DNA from 3 places in the Acidovorax sp. KKS102 genome. Region 1 is predicted to be linked to each of the others. Evidence: predicted binding sites of a transcription regulator. Region 1 holds the regulator's gene; each other region holds the start of a gene.
What was found. The regulator sigma-54, encoded in region 1, starts transcription at its own class of promoters, with help from an activator protein. The targets are predictions, from matches to a motif close to TGGCANGNAANCTGCTTT.

Region 1 (7,899 bases):
GGGTGTTCACATCGGGGCGCACGCCGCTCTTGTGGCGGAAGCGGTCGGCCACGGCGTCTTTCACCTTGAGGCCCGCGAAGTTCAGGCTCTGCAGCGGGCTGTGCTGGGCCGTCACTTCGACCTTGAAGGTCTGGCGCGTGGTGAACCAGATCTCCCAGGCCACATCGCTGGCCATGTTGTAGAGGTCGTTCTCAGACCGGTATGGGCGGTGGGCCAATTGCACCAGTACGCGCTGGGCCAAGCGGCTGTGCAGGTTGAGCTGCATGGCCTGGCGCCACGAGGCGCGCAGCAGCACACCACCCCGGCCCACCAGCAGGTCTTGCCCCGTGAGACCGGTGATGCCATGTACCTCGTCGGCCAGAAAGCCCTCGACGCCTGCGGCGCAAGGGAGAAAAAGTTGGAGTTGGTTCATGTCGATGGGGAGGATACGCGCTAGTGCTCGGCGGGGGAACCGGGCTCCCCCGCGCGGGCCAGCAGCAGCCGGCGGATGGAGTCGGGGATGGGTGCGACCTTGCGGCTGGCCTTGCCGATGAAGACGATACCGATCTTGCCGCGCGCCACTTCGCGGCCTGAGGCCTTTTCGGTCATGCAGAACACCAGGTCGAAGCCGTAGCGGTTGAAGTCCGCCGGGGCCATTTCCACCCGCATGGTTTCGCCGTGGAAACCTTCGGACTTGTACTGCGCCACTATGTCGCCCACCACGATGGAAAGGCCGCCCACATCGGCCTCTGGGTAGCCCAGCGACTGAAAGAAGCGCACCCGCGCTTCGGACACCAGGCTGAGCAGCTGCGCGTTGTCCAGGTGTCCGCCCTGGTTCACATGGCTGATGTAGATCTGCAGCTCGGTGGCAAAGCCGAAGTGCGCGGGGAGGTCAAAGACGATGCGGGCCATGGTGGGCTGCGGTGGGTAATACGGAAACAACAGAAAAGACTACGGCGGCGCAGGCGGGCAGTGCGCCACCTGCCGAGGCGGCTACAACGCTTTGCGCAGATTCGCTGGCGCGATCTTGAGCGCCTCGCGGTACTTGGCCACGGTGCGGCGGGCGCATTCGATGCCCTGCTCCTTGAGCATCTCGGCGATCTGGCTGTCGGACAGCGGCTTGGCGGGGTTCTCCGCCGACACGAACTGCTTGATCAGTGCGCGCACCGCCGTGCTCGACGCATTGCCGCCCGTTTCGGTGCCCAGGCCCGAGCCAAAGAAATACTTCAGCTCGTAGGTGCCGATAGGCGTGGCCATGTACTTGGCGGTGGTGACGCGGCTGATGGTGGACTCGTGCAGGCCCAGTTCGTCGGCAATGTCGCGCAGCACCAGCGGGCGCATGGCCAGTTCACCGTGGGTGAAGAAGTTCTTTTGCCGCTCGACGATGGCGCGCGACACGCGCAGGATGGTGTCAAAACGCTGCTGGATGTTCTTGATGAACCAGCGCGCCTCCTGCAGGCGCTGCTGCATGCCCTGGTGGCCTTCGCCGCCCTTGTGGCCGCGCAGGGCGCCTGCGTAGATGTCGTGCACGCGCAGGCGGGGCATCACGTCGGGGTTGAGCTGCACGATGAAGCTCTGCTGGCCGCTGCCATTGGCGCGACCGGCTTTGCGTACGATGACGTCGGGCACGATGATGTTGCGCTCCACGTCGGCAAACTTGCGGCCCGGGCGTGGTTCCAGGCGGGCGATGAGTGCCATGGCAGCGCGGGTGCGCTCTTCTCCAGCCACGCCGCCTTCGCTGCACAGCTGCGTCAGGCGGCGGATGTCCCGGCGCGCCAGCATCTCCAGCGGCTGCTGGCAGATGCGCAGAGCGGTCTGCACCGTGTCGGGGTCAGCACTGCTGTCCTCATCGGCAGCCAGCGCCGTGAGCTGCAGCGTCAGGCATTCGGCCAGGTTGCGCGCCCCCACGCCAGTGGGCTCCAGGCTTTGCAGCAGGCGCTGGGCCACGGTGAAGCGGTGCACCAGTTCTTCGATCTGTTCCAGGTCGTCGGGCCCGGCGAGGCTGATGGCGAGTTCTTCCAGCGGCTCTTCGAGGTAGCCGTCGTCGTTCAGCGATTCGATGAGAAAACGCAGCGCGGCCATGTCTACTTCGGACAGGCGCAGCGACAGCGCCTGGCGGTGCAAAAAGGCCGTCAGCGACTCGTGCGATCGGGCCAGCTCGGTGGCATCGGCCTCGTCGCCTTCCGCGTCGTTGCGGGTGCGCGCTGGGGCGTCGCCGCCCCACTCGGCATCGTTGGGCGCCATCTCGACGGTGCCGTCGCCGCTCCAGTCGGGCTCGTCCGAGCCCCCCCCGGAGATTTCAGCGTCGTTTTGGCTGTCAGCGCCAGTACTGCTTGCGCCAGCAGCTCCTGAAAACATAGCATCATCTGCGCTGTAGTCGTCGGCCTGCGCGGGCGTATCGGCGGCTTCCAGGCCAAATTCCTCGCGCGGGGCTTCGTCGACACTGCGTTCGAGGAACGGGTTTTCGTCGAGCATCTGCTCGACTTCCTGCGACAGTTCGAGCGTGGACAACTGCAGCAGCCGGATGGACTGCTGGAGCTGGGGGGTCAGTGCAAGGTGCTGCGAGACGCGCAGCGACAGTCCAGGCTTCATCACATGCGGAAATGCTCGCCCAGGTACACGCGGCGTACTTCGGCGTTGTCCACGATCTCGGACGGCGTGCCCTGCGCCAGCACGCGGCCGTCGCTGATGATGAAGGCGTGGTCGCAGATGCCCAGCGTCTCGCGCACGTTGTGGTCGGTGATGAGCACACCAATGCCGCGCGCCTTCAGGAAGCCGATGATGCGCTGGATCTCGATCACTGCGATGGGGTCGATGCCGGCAAAAGGCTCGTCCAGCAGGATGAAACGCGGCTGGGTGGCCAGGGCGCGGGCGATCTCGACGCGGCGGCGCTCGCCACCGGACAGCGCCAGTGCGGGTGAGGCCCTCAGGTGGTCCACGCGCAGCTCTTGCAGCAGGGCCGTAAGGCGCTCTTCGATGGCATCACGCGACAGCGGCTGGCCGTCGTCGGCGCGCTGCAGTTCCAGCACGGCGCGCACGTTTTCTTCGACGGTGAGCTTGCGGAAGATGGAGGCTTCTTGCGGCAGGTACGACAGCCCCAGGCGCGACCGGCGATGGATGGGCATGTGGGCCACGGACTGGCCGTCGATGCGGATGTCACCCGCATCGCTGCGCACCAGGCCCACGATCATGTAGAACGATGTGGTCTTGCCCGCGCCATTAGGGCCCAGCAGGCCCACGACTTCGCCTTTTTGCACCTCCAGGGACACGTCCTTGACGACCTTGCGGCTGCCATAGGACTTGGCCAGGTGCTGCACCTCCAGGCGGCTGCCCGAGTGCGAATCGGGCCCCAGGCGGCTGTTCGCAGGGGTCGCTGGGGTCTCGGGACCGGTACTCACCACGGGCCCGCTCACTTGGCGCCGCCGCCAAGAGTGTTGCTGGGGCGCAGCGCCGGAGCGGGCGACTCGGGCGCCTTGGCGGGGGCTGCCGTACCGGGCGGCGGGTCCTTGGGTGCCAGCACGGCGCGCACGCGGCCGCCAGACGTGGGGGCGTCGCCGGCCGCAGCCGAAGACGCAGGCGCCTTCTGGCCATCGACGGTGAACACGTCGGTGAGGTTGTTGTAAACGATCACGGCGCCGGTGATCTCGTCGTTGAGCACCGACCCACGGTAGCGGCGCAGTTCGGCGCGGGTGATGAAGCGCACGTTGTCGGCCTTGCCGTCGTATTCGATGACTTCGCTTTCGCCTTCGATGAACTCGTCCGGCGCTCCGGCCACGGTGTCGCGCTTCTGGCGGAAGAACGCCCGTTTGCCCGCCTCGGCCGTGACCACGCCGTACTGGTAGCCGTCGGCGTCCTGGCGCACATCCAGCCGCGCGCCGCGCAGCACGATGGTGCCTTTGGTCATCACCACGCGGCCCGAGAACACGCTGGTCTGCTTGAGTTCATCGTGGCGCAGGGCGTCGGCCTCGATGTTCATGGGCTTGGCACGGTCTGCCTTTTCGGCATGTGCCATGCCCGCAAGGCCGGACAGGGCTGCGAGCACAAGGAGGGGGAGTAGGCGGTGGGTCATAGGGCACGAATCTTGCAATGATTGTAGCCACCCGATGGTACCTACCCCGAAAAAAAGCCCGCATCCGCGGGCCTTTGGGACAGCTTGCCGACAGGGTCGGCCACTGGTCAGGCTTTGCGCGCTGTGGCGGCCAGGTATTCGACCACCTGCAGCACGGTCTGCATGCTGCCGGCCATCGTGCCGTCGGTGTAGTACTTGCCCGCCACACCCATGGATGGCACGCCTTCGACACCGTACGCATCCTGCAGCTGCGAGGCACGACGCACCTGGTTGGCGACGCTGAAGGAGCCGTAGACCTCCTTGAACTTGGCCACGTCCACGCCCTGCTGGGTCACCCAGGCCAGGATTTCGTCGTCCTTGGCGAGCTTGGCCTTTTCCACGTGGATGGCGCGGAAGACCTTGGCATGCAGGGCTTCGAGCTTGCCCATGCCTTCGAGCGTGTAGTACAGCTTTTGCTGGGGCACGAAGCTGGCGTTGAACGCCACAGGCACGCGGCGGATGGAGAGGTCCTTGGGCGCGGCCTTGACCCAAGCGTCCAGTGTGGGCTCGAAGGCGTTGCAGTGGGGGCAGCTGTACCAGAAGAACTCGATCACATCGACCTTGCCGGCCGGGGCATCCGGGGCGACGGGCTTGTCCAGCCGCTTGAAGTCCTTGCCCTCCTTGAACTGGCGGGCTTGCGCCATGGCGGGGTTGGCCACTGGCAGCGTCAGGGCAGAAGCGGCAACCGCCGAGGCGGCGGACAAAGAAAACTCACGGCGTTTCATGACAAAGACTCTCCTGGTTCAGGTATGCGGGATGTGAGACATCCCTTTACAAAAAGTTCAGCCCTGGCGGTGGCGCCGCTTTTGCAAGCGCTTCAGCGCTGCACGCGCACGAGCGCCGATTCCAGCCCGGCGCCGTCGAGTTTCTCTTTGAGCACCTCGGCATCGTCCCGCTTGGTGAAGGGGCCGATGCGCACCCGGAACACCGCCCGGCCATTTTGCTCACGCTCGCTCACGCGGGCCTCCCAGCCCAGCATGGCCAGCTTGGCGCGCTGGGCGTCGGCGTCGGCCTGGGTGCGGAAGGCACCAGCCTGCACAAAGTAGTCAAACGGGTCCACGCTGCCCTTGGCGGCTGCCTTGGCCACGGCCAGATCGCCCAGCGGGTCTGCGCCCGGCTTGCTCTCTGCCTTGGCCTCGGCTTTCGCGTCTGGCTTGCTCGCGGCAGGCTTGGCGGCCGATGCGGCGGCGCGCACCTCAGGCGCCGGTGCCGATGCAGGAGCTGACGCAGCTGCGGCCACCGGAGGCGCCGCAGGGCGGGCCGGGTTCTTGCCATACAGCGGCGAGTTCGGGTCCCAGTTCTTGTTCTTCTGGGACTCCGCAGCGTCCATGTCTGCGCCTCGGCCGTTGCCCTTGTTCAGGAACGGCACCGGCACCTTGGTCACGTACACGGCCACGGCCAGCGCCGCGCCCAGGCCCACGATGACCCCGACGATGAAGCCGACAATGGTCCCGCCCGTCTGTTGCTTTTTCATATTGGTAGTAACTGCTTACATTCTGGCCGGGGCCGACACGCCCAGCACCGCCAGGCCATTGTGCAATACCTGGGCGGTGGCAGCGACCAGCGCCAGGCGCGCCTTCTTCACCACCTCGTCGTCCACCAGGATGCGCTCGGCATCGTAATAGCTGTGGTAGCTGGCGGCCAGGTCGCGCAGGTAAAAGGTCACATCGTGCGGCGCCTCGCCCTCGGCAGCGGCCGTGAGCATCTCGGGGTACTTGGCCAGCTGCAGCATCAGGGCCTGGGCCTGCGGGCCTTCCAACGCCGACAAGTCCACGTCCTGGAGCGACGCCACGTCGCCACCACCCGCCTCCTGCCAGGCGCGCAGCACTGACTGGATGCGCGCATGGGCGTACTGCACGTAGTAGACCGGGTTGTCGTTGTTCTGCGCCACCGCCAGGTCCACGTCGAAGGTGTACTCGGTATCGGGCTTGCGGCTGAGCAGGAAGAAACGCACCGCGTCCTTGCTGGTCCACTCGATCAAATCGCGCAGCGTGACATAGCTGCCCGCCCGCTTGCTGATCTTGACCTCTTCACCGCCCTTGACCACGCGCACCATCGTGTGCAGCACGTAGTCGGGGTAGCCCTTGGGGATGCCCACATCGGCCGCCTGCAGGCCGGCGCGCACGCGTGCAATGGTGCCGTGGTGGTCTGTGCCCTGGATGTTCACGACCTTGGTGAAGCCACGCTCCCACTTGGCAATGTGGTACGCCACGTCGGGCACAAAGTAGGTGTAGGTGCCGTCCTGCTTGCGCATGACGCGGTCCTTGTCGTCGCCGTAGTCGGTGCTCTTGAGCCACAGCGCGCCGTCCTGCTCGTAGGTCTTGCCGTTGGCGATGAGCTTGTTCACCGTGGCCTCGACGCGGCCGCTGGTGTACAGGCTGGACTCCAGGTAGTACTCGTCGAACTGGAGGTTGAACGCCTGCAGGTCCTTGTCCTGCTCGTTGCGCAGGTAGGCCACCGCAAATTGGCGGATGTTGTCATAGTCGTCCACGTCGCCATTGGCGGTGAACTCGCGGTCATCGGCCTTCACGGTGGCCTTGGCCTTGAAGGCCTCGGCAATGTCGGCGATGTAGTCGCCGTTGTAGAAGTTCTTGGCCAGCGGGTTGTCGCTGTCGGTGGGCCAGCAGTCGTCGCCGGGCTTGAAACCCTTGGCGCGCAGCTGCGTGCTCTTGGTCAGCGTGTCGATCTGTACGCCCGCATCGTTGTAATAGAACTCGCGGTGCACCTTCCAGCCCTGGGTGCTGAACAGGTTGCAAATCGCATCGCCCAGCGCGGCTTGGCGGCCGTGGCCCACGTGCAGCGGACCCGTGGGGTTGGCCGACACGAACTCGACCAGCACCTGCTGGCCGTTGCTGGCCTGATAGCCGAAATGTTCACCGGCCGTCAGCACCTCACGCACCACTTGTTGCTTGGCGGCAGGTTGGAGGCGGATGTTCAGAAAACCCGGACCCGCAATTTCAATGGCGGACACCCAGCGTTGAAAAGCAGGCGTGGCTTCGAGCGCGGCCTTGAGCTGCTCGCCCAGAGCGCGGGGGTTGAGCTTGAGCGGCTTGGCCAGCTGCATGGCCGCAGTGCAGGCGAAGTCGCCATGGGCCGCCACCTTGGGAGATTCAAAGGCTGCCTTGGCGCCAGCGCCGGGGGACAGGTTTTCCAGCTCGGCTGCGAGCGCAGCGAGCAATTCATTTTTGGCTGTGAGCATCGGCGGATTTTACGGGCCCGCCAACAGCGGGGCGCCAGACGCACCACCGGGGTGGCGTCCCACAGCCAAAGGCACAATAAGTTGCTGTGCCCTTTCAACCGGAGATTGCACATGCCACCCCAACCCATCCTGCTCTACCGGCGCCGCTGGACCCTGGTGTTTCAGGTGCCTTTTGTGTTGCTGATGGCGATATGCCTGGCGTTCTCGCTGTATGGGGCTTTGGCATCGAACGACCGGCTGCTCACGATCCTCTGTCTGTGTGCCGCGTTCGTCTCCTTCTGTGTGGGCGGAACCCTGGGCCGGTCCGCTCTGGAGGCCTACCGGGAGCAAGACCCTGCAATTGTCATTGATGCCACCGGCATCACCGACCTGCGCCAGGACGACCCGCACACCGTGCCCTGGGAGGCCATGGAACGTGTTCACCTGGACGACTACGAAGGCGTGATCCTGGTCAAGTTGCGACCCGGCCACAAGGACTCTGCGCTGGGCGTGATCATCAAGACACTCAAACGCTGGCAGCAACGGGGTGATGTGGTGTTTGCCCTCGGCGGGCTGGCGCACGACCCCCGGCAAATCCAGACGGCACTGAAAGCCTTTCACGCGGCAGCGGCCA
Region 2 (7,899 bases), 1.0 Mb from region 1:
GGGTTCGGCTCATCGATGGGATGAACTGTACGCCGGTGCTGTTCAGAGAAAAACCACTGAGTCGCGAACTAACTGTTCCAGTATTGGAAACAATCTTTCGGGCTGTCTGCCGTGTTTGCCGGCCTTTGGAACCCTGGCGGCTAGCCAAGGAAACCGCTGGGCGCTGGCACGCGGCAGATGTCGAAAAGAGGAGCGTGGTCGGTGCGGTGAACATGGGCTCCATCGTGCCGGGGCAGCCCGGGGGCGTCGTCTCGCCGCGGTTTCGCTTCTTTTCAGTTTGTTTCGCGGCGTGCGCTATGCAACGGCGCGGAAACATCCGTTGCGTTCGCCGCGCAACAGCACGCTCAAAAAGCGCCGCACATGGGGCTTGCGTGGGTTGCGCCCACGGGGCTTATGGGCTGAAATCTCTCTGTGCCTGTTTCCGTTTTCACGAGGGAGGTTTCCATGACCGCAGTCGCCAAGATTCTTCAGTCCAAACCCGACGCCACCGTCCACACCATCAGCCCTGCTGCCTCCGTGCTGGACGCTCTCCAGCTCATGGCCGACAAGGGCATTGGCGCGCTCATCGTGACCGAGGGCGCGTCCATCGTCGGCATCTTCACCGAGCGGGACTACGCCCGCAAAATTGCCCTCATGGGGCGCACGTCGGCCGTCACCCAGGTCAAGGATGTGATGACCTCGGCCGTGATGTTTGTGCGCCCGGACCAGACCAGCGAGCAGTGCATGCAGCTCATGAGCAACAACCGCCTGCGCCACCTGCCCGTGGTGGATGGCGGCAAGCTCGTGGGCATGATTTCCATTGGCGACCTGGTCAAGGACATCATCTCCGAGCAGAAATTCATCATTGAGCAGTTGGAGAACTACATCACCGGGAGCCATTGAGGGCAACTCCCCGAGGCGCTATGCGCCTTCTGCCCCTTCTCTGAAGGGTTGTGCCGTTCAGGAAGGGGGACGCACCCGGCGCGACGGGGCGCCCCTTGCGGGGGTGCTATGTCCCTGGTGTGGGTACATACACAAAAAGGGCTCTGACCGATCTGGTTAGTGCCCTTTCCTTTTGGTGGTCTGCGCGGTGTCGGAGCTGGCCGCTCAGGCAGCTTTTTCGACGTGGCCCTGCCGCGTATAGAGAAAGTCGATCACCGCCTTGCGGTAGTGCACGTACTGCGGGTCCTCGGCCAGTTCCACGCGCTTGCGGGGGCGGGGCAAGTCCACGGTCAGCACCTCGCCAATCGTGGCGGCTGGGCCGTTGGTCATCATCACGATCTTGTCGGACAGCAGCACGGCCTCGTCCACGTCGTGGGTCACCATGACCACGGTGCTTTGGGTGCGGGCCACGATCTCCAGCAGTTCATCCTGCAGCTTGGCGCGGGTCAAGGCGTCGAGCGCGCCGAAGGGCTCGTCCATCAGCAGCACCTGAGGCTCCATGGACAGCGCCCGGGCAATGCCCACGCGCTGCTTCATGCCGCCCGAGATTTCGCCGGGGCGCTTCTGCCCCGCGTGCGTCAGGCCCACCAGAGCCAGCGCGGCATCGGTGCGGGCCTTGAGCTGGGCCTTGCTTTCCTTGGCGCCAAACACGCGCTCCACTGCGAGGTAGATGTTGTCAAAGCAGGTGAGCCAGGGCAGCAGCGAGTGGTTCTGGAACACCACCGCGCGTTCCGGCCCCGGGCCTTTGATCTCCTTGTTGGCGCAGAGCAATGCGCCGTTGGTGGGCGTGGTCAGGCCAGCAATCAGGTTGAGCAGGGTGGACTTGCCGCAGCCGGAATGGCCGATGAGTGCCACGAACTCCCCCTTGGCAATCGTCAGGTGAATGTCGCGCAGCGCCGGGAACAGGCCCTTGGCTGTCTTGAAGGTCTGCTCGACGCCGTGGATCTCGATGAACTTGGTGCTCATGGAGGGATGTGCGGATGCTGTAGCGCTCGTGTTCATGCTTTCACCTCTTCAAAAGTAAATGCGGTGGCCAGCTTGATGAGCGCGTACTCCAGCAGCAGCCCGACGATGCCGATCACAAAGATCGCGATGATGATGTTCTTGACGTTGAGGTTGTTCCACTCGTCCCACACCCAAAAGCCGATGCCCACGCCGCCGGTCAGCATCTCGGCCGCCACGATCACCAGCCACGCGGTGCCAACGGCCAGACGCACACCGGTCAGCATGTAGGGCAGCACGGCGGGGAAGAGGATCTTGGTGGCGATCTTCCATTCGCTGAGGTTCAGTACCCGGGCCACGTTCATGTAGTCCTGCGGTACGCGCTGCACACCCACGGCGGTGTTGATGATCATGGGCCAGATGGAGCAGATGAAGATGGTCCAGATGGCGGCCGGGTTGGCGCCTTTGAAGACCAGCAGACCGATCGGCAGCCACGCCAGCGGCGACACGGGGCGCAGCAGGCTGATGAGCGGGTTGAACATGCGCGACAGGAAGTTGAAGCGCCCGATCACAAAGCCTGCGGGAATGCCCACCAGCGCCGCCATGCCGAAGCCGATGGCCACGCGCTGCAGGCTCATCAGCACATTCCAGCCCACGCCCTGGTCGTTGGGGCCGTTGCGGTAGAAGGGGTTGCTGAACACTTCCAGCGCCTGCAGCCAGGTGTCCTTGGGGCTGGGGATGCTGCCGCCCGTGGTGGTGGAGACCACCGCCCACAGGCCGACGAGCAGGCCCAGGCCACACAGCGGGGGCAGCACGGCCAGCCAGAAGCTGCGGGAGAGGGCCGACCAGTCGCGGCCAGTGGTCGTGGGGGCGGGCGCTGCAGGTGCCTTGGGGGCAGATGTAACGACTTTTTGGCTTCTTGCGCTAGTGGATGTTGTGCTTGCAGCTACAGTATTCATAGCATTCTGTGCGGCCACAGGGGCTGCATCCAACGGGGAATGAAAGACGGCACTGACCATGGTTTTCTCCTGTGCAGGGCTGGCTGGCGGGGTGGTCGGGCGGGCGCTGGGGCAGGGTTGCCGTCAGGCTTTGATCTTGAAGCCGTCAGCGTACTTGGCGGGGTCCTTGCCGTCCCACACCACGCCGTCGATGAGCTTGCTGGTGCGCAGCACATCCTTGGGCACGCTGATCTTCATGGCGCTGGCCACCGACTTGTACAGCTCGACCTGGTTGACTTCCTTGGCCACGGCGAGGTAGTCGGGGTGGCTCTTGAGCAGGCCCCAGCGCTTGTGCTGGGTCAGGAACCACATGCCGTCCGACAGGTAGGGGAAGTTCACCGCGCCGTCGTTGAAGAACTTCATGTGGTTGGGGTCGTCCCAGGTCTTGCCCAGGCCGTTCTGGTAGCGGCCCAGGATGCGCTGGTTGATGGCGTCCACACCCGTGTTCACATACGCCTTGCCGGCCACGGTCTCGGCCATCTTCATCTTGTTGGAGAGGCTGGCATCGATCCACTGGCTGGCTTCGAGCACGGCCATCATCACGGCGCGCGTGGTGTTGGGGTACTTCTTGACGAATTCGGCCGTGGTACCCAGCACCTTTTCGGGGTGGTCCTTCCAGATGTCCTGCGTGGTGTTGGCCGTGATGCCGATGCCGTCCATGATGGCGCGGTGGTTCCAGGGCTCGCCCACGCAGAAGCCGTCCATGTTGCCCACGCGCATGTTGGCCACCATTTGGGGCGGCGGCACGGTGATGAGCTTGGCGCCCGACAGCGGGTTGATGCCCGCAGCCGCCAGCCAGTAGTGCATCCACATCGCGTGGGTGCCGGTGGGGAAGGTGCCCGCAAACGTGTATTCGCGCTTCTCGCTGGCCATGAGCTTGGCCAGGGATGGGCCGTCCACCGCACCCTTGTCGGCCAGGGCTTTGGAGAGGGTGATGGCCTGGCCGTTGTTGTTCAGGTTCATCAGCACGGCCATGTCCTTCTTGGGACCGGCGGTGCCCAGGTGCACCCCATAGACCAGGCCGTAGAGCACGTGGGCAAAGTCCAGTTCGCCGTTCACCAGCTTGTCGCGCACGCCGGCCCAGCTGGCTTCCTTATTGGGGACAATGGTCACGCCGTATTTCTTGTCGAAGCCCAGCACCGAGGCCATGACCACGCTGGCGCAGTCTGTCAGCGGAATGAAGCCGATCTTCACTTCCTTCTTCTCGGGGGCGTCGGAGCCCGCTGCGTGGACAAGCGCGCGCAGCGCGGGGCTCACACCCACAGCGCCCACGGTGGCGGCCTGCAGCACGGTGCGGCGGTTGAGGCTGGTTTTCAACAGATCGGTCATGGGGCATCCCTGGTGGCGTGAAAAATCAAAAAAGGCGTCCTCACACCGCGCCTGGCTGGCTGCATCAAAGCAACGCCGGGAGCGGGTGGGGACGCCTTTGTCCGTGGTGGAGCCTGGAACGGGTCCGGGGCTCCTTGCCAGCACCGGCCCGCCGTTGGGTCAGTGCTGTCAGTGGTCAGACCTGCATTGGTCTTGCACTGTGCAATGCAAAGCGCGTGCCAGCGCCTGCTGCGCCATGTTGGAGCGCTGGATGCTATGGAATTAATAGCTGTCTGCGCTTGATCAATAAGCGCTACATGCCTGCGGGGCCTGCGGTAGGAGCGTTTGTGTTGCGATGAGGGTGGTCGCACTGCCTTTGTGCGGCGCACCATTTGGGAGGGACCTTGGAATTGGGCGCGGCCCGGGCGAGGGATGCCAAGCAAGGGGCGCCGAGCCGCGTATGCGGCGCTTCGCTTGCGTGCGAGGGCATCGTCCCCCTTCCCGAATGACGCAGTCATTCGAGAGAAGGGGGAAGCGGCGCAGCCGCTCAGGGGGTTGTTCTCTGGTTTTACCCCAGCAGATCCATCACATCCAGCATGCGCTGCGCCACGTCCACCAGCTTCAGGCCCTTGTCCATGGCCGTCTTGCGCAGCTTTTCGTAGGCGGCCTGTTCGGTCAGGCCTTGGCGCTGCATCAGCAGGCCCTTGGCGCGGTCGATGGTCTTGCGGTCGCGCAGCTCGGTCTTGGCGTCGGCCAGCTCGGCGCGCAACGCCTGTTCGTGCTGGAAGCGCGCCATGGCCACATCGAGGATGGGGCGGATGCGCTGGGGTGCCAGCCCCGCCACGATGTAGGCAGAAACGCCCGCAGCCACGGCATCCTTGACGTGCGAGGTGTCCTCGTCGTTGGTGAACATCACAATGGGGCGGCGCTCGTCGCGCGTGGCCATCACCACATGCTCCAGCGCGTCGCGGGCTTCGCTCTCGGCGTCCACGATGATCAGGTCGGGCTGTAGCTGGGCGATGCGCTCGCTCAGGAACACATCGGCGGGCAGCGTGGCCACCAGGTTGAAGTTGTTCTCCAGCAGCCCGATGCGCAGCGCCCGCGACCGCTCCGCCTGTTCCACGGCGTGTTCGTCGTCAGGGTCGGCGACTGCCAGGTCCGGGGCCACCACCACGATGCGCAAAGCCTCATTCATACCGGCGAGGATAAGCAATTTTTACGCCACAAATTGGTGCGCCGGTGTGGTGCACACCCTCCGGTGGCCCTTGCAGCCCCCCTGCGCTCCGGGTTATCCCGGCCGCAGGCCCGCTGCGCCTCGCGGTACTGGCCGCCGTTGCAGGGCCTGAAAGTTGCTAATACTGACACCGTGGGAGGGCATACCCGGTAGCCCGCCCAGCAGGGCGTCGCATATACATCTGCACACACAGTCACACTGAAATGGAGTTTTTTGCATGAACAAGCACATCAACCGGCGCCGCTTCTCGGCCAGCATGGCCTTGACCGCAGTGGCGACTGCCGCACTCCTGACCGGATGCGGCAAGGTGCCGGACACCATCAAAATTGGTGTAGCGCAGCCCCTCTCTGGCCCGCTGGGCGCCCTGGGGCAGGATCTGCTCAACGGCGTGAAGCTGGCAGTGGATGAGCTCAACAAGTCCGGCTATACCGTGGACGGCAAACGCGTGACGCTGGAGGTCGTGTCCGTGGACGACAAGGCCGACGCCAACACCGGCAAGGCTGTGGCGCAGCAGCTGGTGGATGCGGGCGTGGTCGCGGTGGTGGGCCACCTCAACTCGGGCGTGAGCATCGAGACCGCACCCATCTACGCCGCCAAAGACATTCCCCAGATCGCCATCTCGACCAACCCCAAGTTCACGCAGCTCGGTTTCCCCACCACGTTCCGCATGGTGGCCAACGACACCTTGCAGGCGCGCGCCATCGGCTCGTTTGCCGCCACGCAGCTGGGCGCCAACCGCTACGCCGCGCTGGACGACGGCACGCCCTACGGCAAGGGCCTGGCCGACGGTGCTGCCGCGCAGCTCAAGGCCGAGAAAAAAGAAGTGGTGGTGCGCAAGTCGTTCGACGACAAGACTGTGGCCTTTGACGAACTGGCCGGTGAACTCAAGGCCGCCAACGTGGAGGTGATCGTCTCGACCCTCAACGACTTCCAGGCCCTGGCGCTGCTCGAATCGCTCAAGAAGGTAGACCACACCAAGGTCAGCCTGCTGGGCGGCGACACCATCAAGACCACCGACATGACCAAGGGCGCGGGCATCGTGCAGGGGCTCTACGCCACATCGCCCGTGCTGGAAGCCAAGGAGTTCACCACCGGCAAGCCCTTCCTCGAAAAGTACATCGCCGCTTTCAAGAAGCCCCCAGCCTACGGCGGCCACTACAGCTATGACAGCACCTACGTGCTCTCGGCCGCCATCCAGAAAGCCAAGTCCGCCGACCCCAAGGACATCACCAAGGCCCTGCACAGCATCAACGGCTACGCCCCGGTGATCGGCACCATGACCTGGGACGACAAGGGCGAGCAACGCTACGGCGCCGTGGGGGTGTACGAGCTGCGCAGCGGCAACTGGGAACTGCGCATGCGGTCGGACCGCTGGTAAACAGCCCTGCAAGGACGGATCAGCCCCGGGTTTTACACTCGGGGCATGAGTTTGCTGATCCTGGGTATTGAATCTTCGTGCGACGAAACCGGCGTGGCATTGGTCCGTTCCACGGGCAATGCCGTGCCTACGCTGCTGTCGCACGCGCTGCACAGCCAGATCGAGATGCACCAGGCCTATGGTGGTGTGGTGCCCGAGCTGGCCAGCCGTGACCACATCCGCCGCGTGCTGCCGCTGGCCACGCAGGTGCTGGCCGAGTCCGGCCAGACGCTGGCGGATGTGGACGTGGTGGCCTACACACGCGGCCCGGGCCTGGCCGGTGCGCTGCTGGTGGGGGCGGGCGTGGCCTGCGCGCTGGGCGCGGCGCTGGACAAGCCGGTGCTGGGTGTGCACCACCTGGAGGGGCATCTGCTGTCGCCCTTCCTCAGTGCCGACCCGCCGGAGTTTCCCTTTGTGGCCCTGCTCGTCTCGGGCGGCCACACCCAGCTGATGCGCGTGGACGGCGTAGGCCGCTACGAGATCCTGGGCGAGACCATTGACGATGCGGCGGGCGAGGCATTTGACAAGTCCGCCAAGCTCATGGGCTTGGGCTACCCCGGTGGCCCGGCGCTGTCCCGGCTGGCGGAGCAGGGCAGTGCCACGGCCTTCAAGCTGCCACGGCCTTTGCTGCACAGCGGTGATCTGGATTTTTCGTTTGCCGGACTCAAGACGGCCGTGCTCACGCAGGCCAAGAAGCTGGGCGACGAACTCGAAGCGCGCAAGGCCGACCTGGCGGCGAGCACCGAGGCCGCGATTGTCGAAGTGCTGGTGAAGAAGACCCTGGCCGCCCTCAAGCAGACCGGCCTGAAGCGCGTGGTGGTCGCCGGTGGCGTGGGCGCCAACCGGCATCTGCGCGCCCAGCTCAATGCCGCCTGCGCGGCCGCCAAGGTGCGCGTGCACTACCCCGAGCTGCACCTGTGCACCGACAACGGCGCCATGATTGCCATGGCTGCTGCGATGCGCCTGCAGGCCGGGCAGCAGCAGGCCAATACCGACTACGCGTTTGACGTGAAGCCTCGCTGGCCGCTGGATGCGATCACAGTTTGATGTTTAGGTGAAAGTGGCCGCTAGCGCTTGTC
Region 3 (7,899 bases), 1.0 Mb from region 1:
AAACGCATATTCGTGCTGGCTGACCGGCAGATTGACGCGCATAGGAACCTCTTCGGGAGGACTGGTTGCCCTGTTCTGGAGAGCAACGCAACAGTGGAAGATGCCGATTTCATCGTACGCGCAATCGGCGTGATTTGAAACAAGTTGTTGGTGCCGCCGCACACCATCTCCAACTTGGTGCAAAACGCCAACACAGCACGCGATGCCGCGCTGTAGTGCACCAATGTGAGCACCGAATGGGTGTATCTGCTTCCATTTCGATAGCTTCCAGCGCAATAAATACCTGCACATTCGCTGGTTTTTTGCCCAAACAGCCGCTTGCACGGGCACTGGCATAGCCATTGCTTGCCACTAGGCGCGGCCAACGCTGGCCGCGTGTCAGCCCGGTGCAATGGCGGATTGGGCGAACAGGACGTTGGCGTCTTCATGGAGTGCGTTGGGGCTGGTCAGCCCGCGTGGTCCGTGTGGACGCCTTTTTGTTTTCTGGCCGGGCCAAGGGGCAAGCCCCCTGCCCTTTGCACTCACACCCATGCATTACTTCAGAGAGTTCCTCAAATCCGGCCACGCCCCCACGCTGTGGGCGTCGTTTCTGTACTTCGGTTTTTCGTGCGCGGTGTGGGTCATCAACGGTGCGATGGCGCCGTTCATCCGCGAGAGCTTCCAGCTCTCCCCCACGCAAATGGGGATGATGCTGTCCATCCCCATTTTTGCGGGCGCGCTGATGCGGTTTCCGCTGGGCATCCTGGCGCAGTACATCGGGCGCAAGCGCGCCACGCTGGTCGAGATGGCGGGCATCTTTGTGGCCATGGGCTACGGCTACCTGTTCGTGCACACCTTCAACGACCTGCTGGCGCTGGGCATTCTGCTGGGCGTAGCGGGGGCGAGCTTTGGCGTGGCGCTGTCGCTGGGCTCGGGCTCGTTCCCACCGCCCTTCAAGGGGCTGGCCATGGGCATCGTGGGCGCAGGCAATGTGGGCACGGCGGTGGCCGCCCTGATGGCGCCCTCTCTGGCGCAGCAATTTGGCTGGCAGGCGGTGTATGGCTTTGCCGCCGTGAGCGTGGCTGTGCCCGCCGTGGTGATGGCGGTGTATGCCAAGGAGCCACCGGACCTCGCGCCCCACGCCACGTTCCGCGAGCACATTGCCTGCCTGTTCGAGAAAGACGGCTGGGCCTTCAGCCTGATCTACGCCGTGACGTTTGGCGGCTTCATCGGTCTCACGGCCTTCTTGCCCAGCTACTTCTACGACCAGTTTGGCGTGAGCAAGGTGCAGGCCGGGCAGCTGACCATGCTGGCGGCCTTTCTGGGTGCCGCACTGCGGGTGATGGGTGGCTGGCTGTCGGACCACTGGGGCGGCGTCAACACGCTCACGGGTGTGCTGGCCATCACCGCCGTGAGCATGGTGCTGTGCGGCCTGGCCGAGAACTCGCTGCCGGTGACCATGCTGCTGTTTCTGGTGTGTTTTGCGGCACTGGGCGCGGGCAACGGCGCGCTGTTCCAGCTGGTGCCGCTGCGCTGGCCGCTGTCCACGGCGGTGGCGGGCTCGATGATTGGCGAAATCGGCGCGCTGGGCGGCGGCCTCATCCCCAACGGCATGGGCTTTTCGCGCCAGTACACAGGCACCTATCTGTGGGGCTTCGTGGGCATTGCGGCGTGTGCCGCCGCCATGCTGGTGTTGTTGCGGGTGATGCAGATCCGCTGGACCCGCACGTGGGCGGAGAAAGGTGGACGCGCGCGCAGCGCATGACCGGCGCAGCCGGTGAGCGCGCAAGCGCTCGCCACATTTCAAGCCAAATAGCCACCAAGCGCAGTTTAAAAATGCCTTGATAGCTATATTTTCAATAGCAAGTTACTCACCTCACCTCGGCAAAAACAGCAGCCAGTACACCAGCAACAGGTTCACCAGCACGCTCACCACCAACGCGATCTTCCACAGCGCCGTGGCATCGCGTTGCATCAGCGGCTGTGGGCCCGGGGCGGACAAGGGACGCGACGCACCCCGTTCCAGCGCCAGCAGCAACTCCTCGGCGGTTTCAAAGCGCTGCGTGCACTGGCGGGCCACGGCCTTCAAGGCGATCTGGTCCAGCCAGATGGGCACGCTGGGGTGGTGGCGGCTGGGCGCCACCGGGTCGCGGTGGTAGCGGCCCAGCTGGTACTGCACCACCTCGCCATAGGGCAGGCGCCCGTGGCTCAGCAACTGGTACAGCGTGACGCCCAGGGCAAACAGGTCGCTGCCCGCATCGGGCAACTGGCCGGCCGGGTCGCCGTTCTTTTCGTAGCCGGGCCACTGCTCAGGGTTCATGTAGCTGGGGGTGCCTGCGTGCAGGCGGCGCGTGGCCTCGGGCTCGCGGCCTGACAGGGCCACGCCCAGGTCCAGCACCCGCAGCACGCCGTCTTCGCCCAGGTGCAGGTTGTCAGGCTTGATGTCGCGGTGCACCACCCCTTGCCGGTGCAGCCAGCCCAGCACCTGCGCCGCCTGCATCACCACCGACACGACCTGGGGCACACCCAGGTGCTGGCGGGCACGCAGGCGCTGGCCCAGGGTCTGCCCAGCGTGCCAGTCGTAGAGCAGATAAAACGCGCTGGCGCCGGGGCCTGCACCGCCCTGCTCGGGCGGCCAGGTGTTCAGGCGCGCCAAGTGCACTGCCGCGTGGCCGGACTGCATGCGCCGGGCCACCCAGGCTTCGTGCGCCAGCGTGGCGCGCTCCTGCGCGTCGTGCGCGCGGGCAGGGACTAGGGTCTTGAGCGCATACAGCCGCTGGGTGGCCGGGTCGCGCACCTGGTAGATGCGGTGCACGCCGCTGTCGGCCACCAGCGCGGTCACCACCAGGCCATCCACGGGGTCACCCACTTTAAGCAAGGGCAACACCGGCAACTGCAGGGCTCGGCGGGACTCGTCCTGCAAGGTGGCCTCCAGCACCCCTTGCACCCGCACCACCAGTGCGGTCACGTTGTCGGTGCTGCCCCGGCGCAGGGCTGCGCGCGTGATCTCGTCGCTCAGTGCCTGGGCGCTCGCGTCCGCCCGCAGAAGCTGGCGCAGCTCACGCTCGGGCAAGCTGCCGTGCACGCCATCGGACAGCAGCACCAGCAGGTCGCCGCTGTGCAGTTCGCCCTGGCTGTAGTCCACCACCACATGGTCGTCCAGGCCCATGGCGCGGGTGAGCTGATGCGCAAAGTCGCGCTGCGCCATCACATGGTCGGTCGTCAGCAGCTGCAGCCGGCCGCCCCGCAGCAGATAGGCGCGCGTGTCACCCACATGGGCCAGCGTGTACGACTGGCCGCGCAGCACGATGGCGGTGAGCGTGGTCAGGCCCACGGCGGGCTGGCGGCGCCGGTTCATCGACGCGAGCCAGCCGTTGTGCGCGCTCAGGATTCGGTCCAGCGCCACGGTGGTGTCCCAGGTGTCGGGCGTGGCGAAGTAGTCGTTCACCAGCGTGTTCACCGTGGTCTGGGCGGCTTCGCGCCCGTTGCCCCCGGTGCTCACGCCATCGGCAATGGCAGCGATGGCGCCGCGTTCGCGGTCGCGCCCCTGCCCCTGCAACAGGGCGGCAAAGTCTTCATTGACTTCGTTGCGCCCAGCCTGCGAGGTGTGGCCGATGTCCAGTTCAAAACTCATGCACCACCTCCATGCAGGTTCCATGCCCAAGCTGGTGCATGCATGCACCGCTGCGCGCAGCCCGGTCCACGGCTACCGCCCCCCAACGCGTGCTGCGCAGGGCGGGCCCCTGTGCTGTCACCCCAGATCAGTGCACAAACTCTGGCACGGCCATTGCTTACCCAAAGCAACGGCCCCACGGGGCCACGCAATTCAGCGGTGCAACGGCGCACCAAGGGGTTGTATGGACGAAGGCGTCCCCACATGCGGTTTCGATGAAAGGTCGGAGCTGCATCGTGTGGACGCCTTTTTTGTTTTTGGCATCGCCCAGGCGATGGAACCGACGGAGTCACGATGAAAAAGCTCAAACTGGTGATGGTGGGGAACGGCATGGCCGGTGTGCGCACGCTGGAAGAGCTGCTCAAGATTGCCCCCGATCTGTATGACATCACGGTCTTCGGGGCCGAGCCGCACCCCAACTACAACCGCATTCTGCTGTCGCCCGTGCTGGCGGGCGAGCAGACGATTGACGAAATCATCCTCAACGACTGGCAGTGGTACGCCGACAACCACATCACGCTGCACACCGGCTTCACCGTGACCGATGTGGACCGCGTGCGCCGCGTGGTCACCGCCACCAGCAAAGACGGTGACGTGATCACCGCCGAGTACGACCGCCTCATCATGGCCACGGGCTCCAACCCCTTCATCCTGCCCGTGCCCGGCAAAGACCTCCAGGGCGTGCTGGCCTACCGCGACATTGCCGACACACAGGCCATGATCGACGCCGCTGCCACCTACAAGCACGCCGTGGTCATCGGCGGTGGCCTGCTGGGCCTGGAAGCCGCCAACGGCCTGATGAAGCGCGGCATGCAAGTGAGCGTGGTGCACGTGGGCGACTGGCTGATGGAGCGCCAACTGGACGACGTGGCCGGCAAGATGCTGCAAAAGTCGCTGCAAGAGCGCGGCATGCAGTTCCTGATGAAGGCGCAGACCCAGGAGCTGGTCGGCAACGCCGAGGGCCGCGTGTGCGCCGTCAAGTTCAAGGACGGCACCGAGGTGCCCGCCGACCTGGTGGTGATGGCCGTGGGCATTCGCCCCAACACAGCACTGGCCGAAAAAATCCGCCTGCACGTGAACCGCGGCATTGTGGTGAGCGACACGCTGCAAACCACCACCGATGCGCGCATTTACGCCGTGGGCGAATGCGCTGCCCACCGGGGGATTGCCTATGGTCTGGTGGCGCCGCTGTTTGAGCAGGGCAAGGTGCTGGCCAACCATCTGGCCGAGTTCGGCATCGGCCGCTACCAGGGATCGCTCACGTCCACCAAGCTCAAGGTGACGGGGATTGACCTGTTCAGTGCAGGCGACTTCCAGGGCGGCGAGAACACCGAAGAGATCGTGATGAGCGACCCCTTTGGCGGTGTGTACAAAAAGCTGGTCATCAAGGACGACAAGCTGGTGGGCGCCTGCCTGTATGGCGACACGGTGGACGGCAGCTGGTACTTCAAGCTGCTGCGCGATGGCCGCAGCGTGAGCGACATCCGCGACAAGCTGATGTTTGGCGAATCGCACCTGGGCGACACCGGCCACCAGGGCCAGAGCAAGGCCGCCGCCATGCAGGACAGCGACGAGGTCTGCGGCTGCAACGGCGTGACCAAGGGCGCCATCTGCAAGGCCATCAAGGACAAGGGCCTGTTCACGCTCGACGAAGTGCGCAAGCACACCAAGGCCAGCGCATCGTGCGGTTCGTGCACGGGCCTGGTCGAGCAGATCATCATGTTCACCGCCGGTGGCGACTACAGCGCCACGCCCAGGACCAAGGCCATGTGCGGCTGCACCGACCACGGACACCAGGCGGTGCGCGACGCGATCCGTGCCAACAAGCTGCTGAGCATTGGCGACGTTTTCGAGTTCATGGAATGGAAGACGCCCAACGGCTGCGCCAGCTGCCGCCCCGCCGTCAACTACTACCTCATCAGCACCTGGCCCAAGGACGCCAAGGACGACCCGCAAAGCCGCGCCATCAACGAGCGCAGCCACGCCAACATCCAAAAAGATGGCACCTACAGCGTCATCCCCCGCATGTGGGGCGGCGAGACCACGGCCGACGAGCTGCGCCGCATTGCCGATGCGGTGGACAAGTACCACATCCCCACCGTGAAGGTCACAGGCGGCCAGCGCATTGACCTCTTGGGCGTGAAGAAGGAAGACCTGGTCAACGTGTGGAAGGACATCGGCATGCCCAGCGGCCACGCCTATGCCAAGGCGCTGCGCACCGTAAAGACCTGTGTGGGCAGCGAGTGGTGCCGCATGGGCACGCAGGACAGCACGCAGATGGGCAAGGACCTGGAGCGCGCCATGTGGCGCATGTACGCCCCGCACAAGGTCAAGTTTGCGGTGAGCGGCTGCCCGCGCAACTGCGCAGAAGCCGGCATCAAGGACGTGGGCATCATCGGCGTGGACAGCGGCTGGGAGATGTACATCGCTGGCAACGGCGGCATCAAGACCGAGGTGGCGCACTTCTTCACCAAGCTGAAAACCGCCGAGGAAGTGCTGGAGTACACCGGCGCGTTCTGCGAGCTGTACCGCCAGGAAGGCTGGTACCTGGAGCGCACCGTGCACTACGTGAGCCGCGTGGGCCTGGACTATGTGAAAAAGCGCATTCTGGAAGACCACGAAGGCCGCAAGGCGCTGTGGGAGCAGCTGCAGTTCGCGCTGGACGGCGAGCCCGACCCCTGGTTCGAGTTTGACAAGGCAGCCGTGGACACGCGCCAGTTTGCCCCGCTGACCGCTGCCTGAAGCGCCCGGAGCCCCACACCATGCAACGCCGCACCTTGCTGACCGCCGCCGGCTACACCACGGCCTGGAGCACCCTGGGCATCATGTCGCTGGGCACCGCCCAGGCCCAGGTCACCGACCTGAACGACGCCATCAACAAGGCAGGTCGCCAGCGCATGCTGAGCCAGCGCATGGGCAAGGCCTGGCTGGCGTTGGCGCACAAATCCGACACGCCTGCTGCACGCGCCGTGCTGGACCAGTCGTTGGCGCTGTTCGAGCGCCAGCTGGGCGAACTCAAGGCATACGCGCCCTCGCCCACCATCCGCGACACCTACACCAAGCTGGAATCGGCCTGGACCGACCACAAGGCCACGCTGCTGGGCACCGCGCCGTCGCGCGACGGCGCGGCCGCCCTGCTGCAGGCCGACGCCAAGGTGCTGGCCCTGGCCCACCAGGGCACCGTGCAGTACGAAGCCGCCTCGGGCAAGCCCGTGGGCAAGCTGGTCAACGTGGCAGGCCGCCAGCGCATGCTGAGCCAGCGCATGGCCAAGTTCTGCCTGTCGGCCATGCTGGGGGTGGACACCTCCACCGCCACCACCGAGATCGCCAAGGCGCGCGACGAGTTCATCAGCGCCACCGAGCTGCTGCGCAACGCGCCGCAGGCCACCAACCGCATCCGCCAAGAGCTTTTGCTGGCCGATGGCCAGTGGGTGTTTTTTGACGCCGCGTTGCAACGCCTGGGCACCAGCAACAACACCTTCCGCCAGGTGTCTGAAGTGTTTGTGAGCAGCGAAAACCTGCTCGCCAGCATGGACCGCGTGACCGGCCTGTATGCAGCGCTGGGCAGCAGCTGAAGGCCTGTCCTGCAACGGCCCCCTGCGCGCCCCTGACATCCCACCGAACAACACCAAGGACGATTCCCATGACCACCAACAACCCAACCCCTGAATGGAAGCTGATCTGCCGGGTGGACGACATCCCCGTGCTGGGCTCACGCCGCGTGGCGCGCCCCCAGGGCCTGGACGTGGCCATCTTCCGCAACGACGCCGGTGGCGTGTTCGCGCTGCTGGACCGCTGCCCGCACAAGGGCGGCCCGCTGAGCCAGGGCATCGTGTTTGGCACCCATGTGGCGTGCCCCCTGCACAACTGGACCATTGGCCTGTGCGACGGCCAGGCCTCGGCGCCCGATGAGGGCTGCACGCCGAAGTTTGCCGTGAAGGTGGAAGACGGCGCGGTGTACCTGGACGCGAGCGAGCTGGCGACGGTGGCCACGGATTTGACGCGCCCCATCGCAGGGCCTGCGCGCAGAACGGTGGGCGTGTGAGCGGTGGAGAGTGTTGCGCCCCAGGCGCCGCATGCGTACCCGGCGAGGACACGACAACCCTATCAAAACAATAGCTGACAGCGCAACATGCACTAGCGCCTGAGGCCAAAACAACCCCAACCACGCCATGCAAGAAACCAAATCCACCTGCCCCTACTGCGGCGTAGGCTGCGGCGTGATCATCGAAAGCACAGGCACCCAG

Region 2: the regulator sigma-54 is predicted to act here: its motif matches at 4,394-4,411, upstream of C380_RS17385 (CmpA/NrtA family ABC transporter substrate-binding protein).
Region 3: the regulator sigma-54 is predicted to act here: its motif matches at 3,756-3,773, upstream of nirB (nitrite reductase large subunit NirB).

Annotation. Positions count from the first base shown of each region.
Region 1 is NC_018708.1:4,832,735-4,840,633, forward strand. Features, by position in the region: gene C380_RS22220 (class I SAM-dependent RNA methyltransferase) at 1-412, opposite strand, end outside; gene C380_RS22225 (thioesterase family protein) at 433-891, opposite strand; gene C380_RS22230 (RNA polymerase factor sigma-54) at 973-2,571, opposite strand; gene lptB (LPS export ABC transporter ATP-binding protein) at 2,571-3,332, opposite strand; gene lptA (lipopolysaccharide transport periplasmic protein LptA) at 3,389-4,048, opposite strand; gene C380_RS22245 (thiol:disulfide interchange protein DsbA/DsbL) at 4,156-4,812, opposite strand; gene C380_RS22250 (SPOR domain-containing protein) at 4,905-5,561, opposite strand; gene argS (arginine--tRNA ligase) at 5,577-7,286, opposite strand; gene C380_RS22260 (hypothetical protein) at 7,398-7,899, shown strand, end outside.
Region 2 is NC_018708.1:3,788,600-3,796,498, reverse strand. Features, by position in the region: gene C380_RS17400 (CBS domain-containing protein) at 445-882, shown strand; gene C380_RS17395 (ABC transporter ATP-binding protein) at 1,087-1,887, opposite strand; gene ntrB (nitrate ABC transporter permease) at 1,920-2,882, opposite strand; gene C380_RS17385 (CmpA/NrtA family ABC transporter substrate-binding protein) at 2,946-4,190, opposite strand; gene C380_RS17380 (ANTAR domain-containing response regulator) at 4,738-5,364, opposite strand; gene C380_RS17375 (branched-chain amino acid ABC transporter substrate-binding protein) at 5,621-6,781, shown strand; gene tsaD (tRNA (adenosine(37)-N6)-threonylcarbamoyltransferase complex transferase subunit TsaD) at 6,827-7,867, shown strand.
Region 3 is NC_018708.1:3,803,774-3,811,672, forward strand. Features, by position in the region: gene C380_RS17440 (methyl-accepting chemotaxis protein) at 1-42, opposite strand, end outside; gene C380_RS17445 (nitrate/nitrite transporter) at 530-1,744, shown strand; gene C380_RS17450 (bifunctional protein-serine/threonine kinase/phosphatase) at 1,856-3,613, opposite strand; gene nirB (nitrite reductase large subunit NirB) at 3,947-6,394, shown strand; gene C380_RS17460 (type IV pili methyl-accepting chemotaxis transducer N-terminal domain-containing protein) at 6,415-7,227, shown strand; gene nirD (nitrite reductase small subunit NirD) at 7,296-7,697, shown strand; gene C380_RS17470 (nitrate reductase) at 7,825-7,899, shown strand, end outside.